2 regions of the Streptomyces sp. NPDC093111 genome follow, and region 2 is predicted to be linked to the other one. Evidence: predicted binding sites of a transcription regulator. Region 2 holds the regulator's gene; the other holds the start of a gene.

Region 1 (3,410 bases), on a different contig from region 2:
ATCCCGCACGACCTGGAGCAGGGCAAGGTCGTCATGGCCGGCGTCTACGGCGGTGACCTCGTCGCCATCGAGGGCAACTACGACGACGTCAACCGCTTCTGCTCGGAGCTCATCGGCGACCCGCTCGGCGAGGGCTGGGGCTTCGTCAACGTCAACCTGCGCCCGTACTACGGCGAGGGCTCCAAGACGCTCGCGTACGAGATCTGCGAGCAGCTCGGCTGGGTCATCCCCGACCAGCTGGTCATCCCGATCGCCTCCGGCTCGCAGCTCACCAAGATCGACAAGGGCCTCCAGGAGCTCATCAAGCTGGGCCTGGTCGAGGACAAGCCGTACAAGATCTTCGGCGCCCAGGCCGAGGGCTGCTCCCCGGTCTCGGTCGCCTTCAAGGCCGGCCACGACGTGGTGAAGCCCCAGAAGCCGAACACCATCGCCAAGTCCCTCGCCATCGGCAACCCGGCGGACGGCCCGTACGTGCTCGACATCGCCCGCCGCACCGGCGGCGCCGTGGAGGACGTGAACGACGAGCAGGTCGTCGACGCGATCAAGCTGCTCGCCCGTACCGAGGGCATCTTCGCCGAGACCGCGGGCGGCGTGACCGTCGGCGTGACGCGCAAGCTGGTCGAGGCCGGTCTCATCGACCCGACGCTGACGACGGTGGTCCTCAACACCGGCGACGGACTCAAGACCCTGGACGCCGTTGCCGACAGCTCTCAGGCGACCGCCACCATCCGCCCGAGCCTGGACGCGTTCCGCGACGCGGGCCTGGCCCACTGAAAGGTACGTGAACCCCATGGCCGTCAACGTCCGCATCCCCACCATCCTCCGCACCTACACGGGCGGCCAGTCCGAGGTGAAGGCCGAGGGCGGGACCCTCGCCGAGGTCATCGCCGACCTGGAGAAGAACCACGCGGGCATCGCCGCCCGCGTCCTGGACGACCAGGGCAAGCTGCGCCGCTTCGTCAACGTGTACGTCAACGACGACGACGTGCGCTTCGAGCAGGGCCTGGAGACCGTGACGCCGGACGGCGCCGGCGTCTCCATCATCCCGGCCGTCGCCGGCGGCTGCTGAACCGTCCGGATCGGCCGGTCTTACCCGCGCTTACCCGCGGTACCCGTCTTACCTGAATTGCCCCTTCCGCGAGAAGAAGCGGAGGGGGCAATTCTGCATGGTTGAGCGGGGTAGAGTTGGGGAAGTCCCCTCCGCTGCCCATGCCAGGCGCATATGAGAATGCGCCCGTGCACGACAAGAAGCAGCCAAAGCGCCCGTGTCTTGTGCACCTTCTGCGCGCTTTGCCCGGCCCGACTTGACCCGGAATTCAAGGGAATCTCCCCAATTCGCCTTTCACGGCTGCCCAGAATTCTCGTCCGATTGACCTGTTGCAGAGGGCAGTTGGGCAGATACATTCAGCGGCGGTCGACGCGTTCCGGCGCAGGGTCTGACCCGGGTCCGCGAAGTGCGGCCCCGCGCAAGGGCCAGTAATAGGGGAGTTAGGCATGGCTCAGGGCACCGTCAAGTGGTTCAACGCGGAGAAGGGCTACGGCTTCATCGCGGTCGACGGTGGTGCGGATGTTTTCGTCCACTACAGCGCGATCCAGATGGACGGCTACCGCACCCTTGAAGAAGGACAGCGGGTCGAGTTCGAGATCTCGCAGGGTCAGAAGGGCCCGCAGGCGGACATGGTCAAGCTCGCCGCCTCTGCCTGAGCGCGGCGCGATCGGCCACCGACGCACTTCCGTCGAGGGGCCCGCATCCAGACCGGATGCGGGCCCCTCGTCATGTCCGGCGCCCTGTCGGGCGCGGTGCGCGGCGCCGGTCGGGGCGCCGTGGGGCGTCATGTGCGCCCGGCGTGTGCGCCCGGCTCGTGCTCCCAGGGGTGACCGATCCTCGGTAGTCGCTTGCACTCGCATGGGGCGAGTGCTAATCATTGGCGTTAGCACTCTGAAGGTGAGAGTGCTTAATCGAGGATCGGGCAGACGAGGCCCGCGGCCAGGTGGGGCAAGGAACCACAGGGCTCGCAGGCCGTCCGTCGCGGGCGTCGGCGCGGTCCAGGAGCGTTATCCACCCCATGTCCGGGAGGACCACTTCACATGGCCAAGATCATCGCGTTCGACGAGGAGGCCCGGCGCGGTCTCGAGCGCGGCATGAACCAGCTCGCTGACGCCGTCAAGGTCACCCTCGGCCCCAAGGGCCGCAACGTCGTCCTCGAGAAGAAGTGGGGCGCCCCCACGATCACCAACGATGGTGTCTCCATCGCCAAGGAGATCGAGCTCGAGGACCCGTACGAGAAGATCGGCGCCGAGCTGGTCAAGGAAGTCGCCAAGAAGACGGACGACGTCGCCGGCGACGGTACGACCACCGCCACCGTCCTCGCCCAGGCGCTCGTCCGCGAGGGCCTGCGCAACGTGGCCGCCGGTGCCAACCCGATGGCCCTCAAGCGCGGCATCGAGAAGGCCGTCGAGGCCGTCTCCGGCGCCCTCCTCGAGCAGGCGAAGGATGTCGAGACCAAGGAGCAGATCGCTTCCACGGCCTCCATCTCCGCCGCCGACACCCAGATCGGCGAGCTCATCGCCGAGGCGATGGACAAGGTCGGCAAGGAAGGCGTCATCACCGTCGAGGAGTCGCAGACCTTCGGGCTCGAGCTCGAGCTCACCGAGGGCATGCGCTTCGACAAGGGCTACATCTCGGCGTACTTCGCGACCGACATGGAGCGCATGGAGGCGGCCCTGGATGACCCGTACATCCTGATCGTCAACTCCAAGATCTCCTCCGTGAAGGACCTGCTCCCGCTCCTGGAGAAGGTCATGCAGTCGGGCAAGCCGCTGCTGATCATCGCCGAGGACGTCGAGGGCGAGGCCCTGTCGACGCTGGTCGTCAACAAGATCCGCGGCACCTTCAAGTCCGTCGCCGTCAAGGCCCCGGGCTTCGGCGACCGTCGCAAGGCCATGCTGAACGACATCGCCATCCTCACCGGCGGCACGGTCATCTCCGAGGAGGTCGGCCTCAAGCTGGAGAACGCGGGCCTCGACCTGCTGGGCCGCGCCCGCAAGGTCGTCATCACCAAGGACGAGACCACCATCGTCGACGGTGCCGGTGACAGCGAGCAGGTCGCCGGTCGCGTGAACCAGATCCGCGCCGAGATCGAGAACAGCGACTCGGACTACGACCGCGAGAAGCTCCAGGAGCGCCTCGCGAAGCTGGCCGGCGGCGTGGCCGTCATCAAGGCCGGTGCCGCGACCGAGGTCGAGCTCAAGGAGCGCAAGCACCGCATCGAGGACGCCGTTCGCAACGCGAAGGCGGCCGTCGAGGAGGGCATCGTCGCCGGTGGCGGCGTCGCCCTGCTGCAGGCCTCCGCGGTCTTCGAGAAGCTGGAGCTGGACGGCGACGAGGCCACCGGTGCCAACGCCGTCAA
Region 2 (3,410 bases):
GGTGCTTGCCGAAGCGGTCCTCCAGCGTCACCGTGTCCGCCTCGCAGCGGATCACGGCCCCGCAGAAGCCGGTCGCGACCTCCTCCACGACGAGATCGCGGTCCGCCGGGACCTCGGGGACGGGCGCCGAGCGCTTCCAAGGGGGAGTCAGGTCCGGGTTGTAACTGCGCATGGGCTCGATTCTGCCCTGGGCGGGCCGCGTCCGCCGTGCACGGACGAGGGAGCGTCAGGTCCCGTCCCGTAGGCGCGCGTTCGACTCCGCTACGCCACCCCGAAGCGCCGCGCCGGCTCCTCTCGCCACGCCACTCCGAAGCGCCGCGCCGGCTCCTCCCGCTACGCCACCCCGAAGCGCCGCGCCAGCTCCTCCCGCTGGCGGCGGACGAACGCGGCGTCCACCACCGCCCCGTGGCCCGGTACGTACACCGCGTCCGGGCCGCCCAGGGACAGCAGCCGGTCCAGCGCCGCCGGCCAGCGGCCGGGGATCGCGTCCGGGCCCGCCTGCGGTTCGCCGGACTCCTCGACCAGGTCGCCGCAGAAGACGACCTCCGGCGCGCCCGGCACGAACAGGGCCAGGTCGTGGCCGCTGTGGCCGGGCCCGATGTTCGCGAGCAGCACCTGCCGGCCGCCCAGGTCCAGGGTCCACTCGCCCGAGACGGTGTGGCGGGGCGCGACCAGGATCTCGGCCGCCTCCGCCGCGGCCCGGGCGTCCACCCCGTGCCGTACCGCGTCCGTGCACAGCTCCTCCCGCTCGCGCGGCAGCAGCGTGTCCAGGCCGGCCGCCCCGAAGACCTCGGCCCCGGAGAAGACCGCCGTGCCCATGACGTGGTCGAAGTGCGGATGGCTCAGTGCGATATGCGTCACCCGGCGGCAGCCCGTCAGCGCCCCCACCTGGGTCCGCAGCTCCGCGCCCTGCGCGAGGGTCGCCCCCGTGTCGTACAACAGCACCGCGTCCCGGCCGATGACCAGGCCCACCGTGGCGTCCCAGCCCGGCAGCCGGCGCCTGCCGACGCCCTCCCCGAGGCGCTCCCAGCCGTACTCTTCCCATTCCACGTCCATGCGGCGACGCTAACCGCTGCGACCCCGCCGACGCCGCCTCCTTGCCAGGAGCGATGTCCGCCGCCGTACACTGGCCGGGGGATTCCTGGCACTCGGGCAGGGCGAGTGCCAAAAAGGGAAGAACCGGAACCCGATCGACAGCTGGAGGTGTGCGCGGTGCTCAGCGAACGCAGACTCGAGGTGCTGCGCGCCATCGTCCAGGACTACGTCGGGACGGAGGAGCCCGTGGGCTCCAAGGCGCTGACCGAGCGCCACAAGCTGGGTGTGTCGCCCGCCACCGTGCGCAACGACATGGCGGTGCTGGAGGAGGAGGGCTTCATCGCCCAGCCCCACACCAGCGCCGGGCGCATCCCCACCGACAAGGGCTACCGCCTGTTCGTGGACCGGCTGGCCGGCGTCAAGCCGCTGTCGACCCCCGAGCGGCGGGCGATCCACAACTTCCTCGACGGAGCCGTCGACCTCGACGACGTCGTCGGCCGCACGGTACGGCTGCTCGCGCAGCTCACCCGGCAGGTCGCCGTCGTGCAGTACCCCTCGCTGACCCGTTCGACGGTCCGGCACGTGGAACTGCTGTCGCTGGCCCCCGCCCGCCTCATGCTGGTGCTCATCACCGACACCGGCCGGGTCGAGCAGCGGGTCATCGACTGCCCGGCGCCCTTCGGCGAGACCTCCCTGGCCGACCTGCGGGCCCGGCTCAACAGCCGGGTCGTCGGCCGCCGGTTCGCGGACGTGCCGCAGCTGGTGCAGGACCTCCCCGAGTCCTTCGAGGAGATCGAGGACCGCGGCACCGTCACGACGGTGCTCGCCACCCTCCTCGAAACGCTCGTGGAGGAGCAGGAGGAGCGGCTCATGATCGGCGGCACCGCCAATCTGACCCGCTTCGGACACGACTTCCCCCTGACGATCAGGCCCGTCCTGGAAGCCCTGGAGGAGCAGGTCGTGCTCCTCAAGCTGCTCGGCGAGGCCAAGGAATCAGGCATGACCGTACGCATCGGGCACGAGATCGCCCACGAGGGGCTGACGTCCACGTCGGTCGTCTCGGTCGGCTACGGTTCCGGCGGCGAGGCAGTCGCCAAACTCGGCGTGGTCGGACCGACCCGCATGGATTACCCCGGAACGATGGGAGCGGTACGCGCAGTGGCACGTTACGTCGGACAGATCCTGGCGGAGTCGTAAGTGGCCACGGACTACTACGCCGTGCTCGGCGTACGCCGCGACGCGTCGGCAGACGAGATCAAGAAGGCCTTCCGCCGACTCGCCCGCGAGCTTCACCCGGACGTCAACCCGGACCCGAAGACGCAGGAGCGGTTCAAGGAGATCAACGCCGCCTACGAGGTGTTGTCCGACCCGCAGAAGAAGCAGGTCTACGACCTCGGCGGCGACCCGCTGTCGGCCTCCGGCGGCGGTGGCGCGGGCGGCTTCGGCGCGGGCGGCTTCGGGAACTTCTCGGACATCATGGACGCCTTCTTCGGTACGGCGTCCCAGCGCGGCCCGCGCTCGCGCACCCGGCGCGGCCAGGACGCGATGATCCGCCTGGAGATCACCCTCGACGAGGCGGCCTTCGGCACCACGAAGGACATCCAGGTCGACACGGCCGTCGTGTGCACCACCTGCTCCGGAGAGGGCGCCGCGCCCGGCACCTCCGCGCAGACCTGCGACATGTGCCGCGGCCGAGGTGAGGTCTCCCAGGTCACCCGGTCCTTCCTCGGCCAGGTCATGACCTCCCGCCCCTGCCCGCAGTGCCAGGGCTTCGGCACCGTGGTCCCGACCCCGTGCCCCGAGTGCGCGGGCGACGGCCGGGTCCGTTCCCGCCGCACGCTCACGGTCAAGATCCCGGCCGGTGTCGACAACGGCACCCGGATCCAGCTGGCGGGCGAGGGCGAGGTCGGCCCCGGCGGCGGCCCCGCCGGCGACCTGTACGTCGAGATCCACGAGACCCCGCACGAGGTCTTCCAGCGGCGCGGCGACGACCTGCACTGCACGGTCACCCTCCCGATGACGGCCGCCTCCCTCGGCACGAAGGTGCAGCTCCAGACCTTGGACGGGCTGGAGGACGTCGACATCCGCCCGGGCACCCAGTCCGGCCAGTCGATCCCGCTGCACGGCCGGGGCGTCACGCACCTGCGCGGCAACGGCCGCGGCGACCTGATCGTCCACGTCGAGGTGCAGACCCCGTCCAAGCTGGACCCGGAGCAGGAGCGCCTGCTCCGCGAGCTGGCCAAGCTGCGCGGCGAGGAGCGGCCCACGGGGCAGTTCCAGCCGGGGCAGCAGGGGCTGTTCTCGCGGTTGAAGGACGCGTTCAACGGGCGCTGAGTCAGGCCCGGCATATGCCCAGGGGTGGTTCCGCACGGCGC

What was found. Region 2 encodes HrcA, which represses chaperone genes, less so after heat shock. Its sites were predicted from a motif close to TTNGCACTCNGNNNNNCNGAGTGCNAA; they were not measured.
Region 1: the regulator HrcA is predicted to act here: its motif matches at 1,932-1,958, upstream of groL (chaperonin GroEL).

The regions. Positions count from the first base shown of each region.
Region 1 is NZ_JBFBNW010000001.1:175,786-179,195, forward strand. Features, by position in the region: gene thrC (threonine synthase) at 1-774, shown strand, start outside; gene AB0Q96_RS00780 (MoaD/ThiS family protein) at 791-1,069, shown strand; gene AB0Q96_RS00785 (cold-shock protein) at 1,495-1,704, shown strand; gene groL (chaperonin GroEL) at 2,089-3,410, shown strand, end outside.
Region 2 is NZ_JBFBNW010000002.1:502,286-505,695, forward strand. Features, by position in the region: gene AB0Q96_RS04625 (DUF3097 domain-containing protein) at 1-172, opposite strand, end outside; gene AB0Q96_RS04630 (MBL fold metallo-hydrolase) at 334-1,056, opposite strand; gene hrcA (heat-inducible transcriptional repressor HrcA) at 1,213-2,232, shown strand; gene dnaJ (molecular chaperone DnaJ) at 2,233-3,369, shown strand.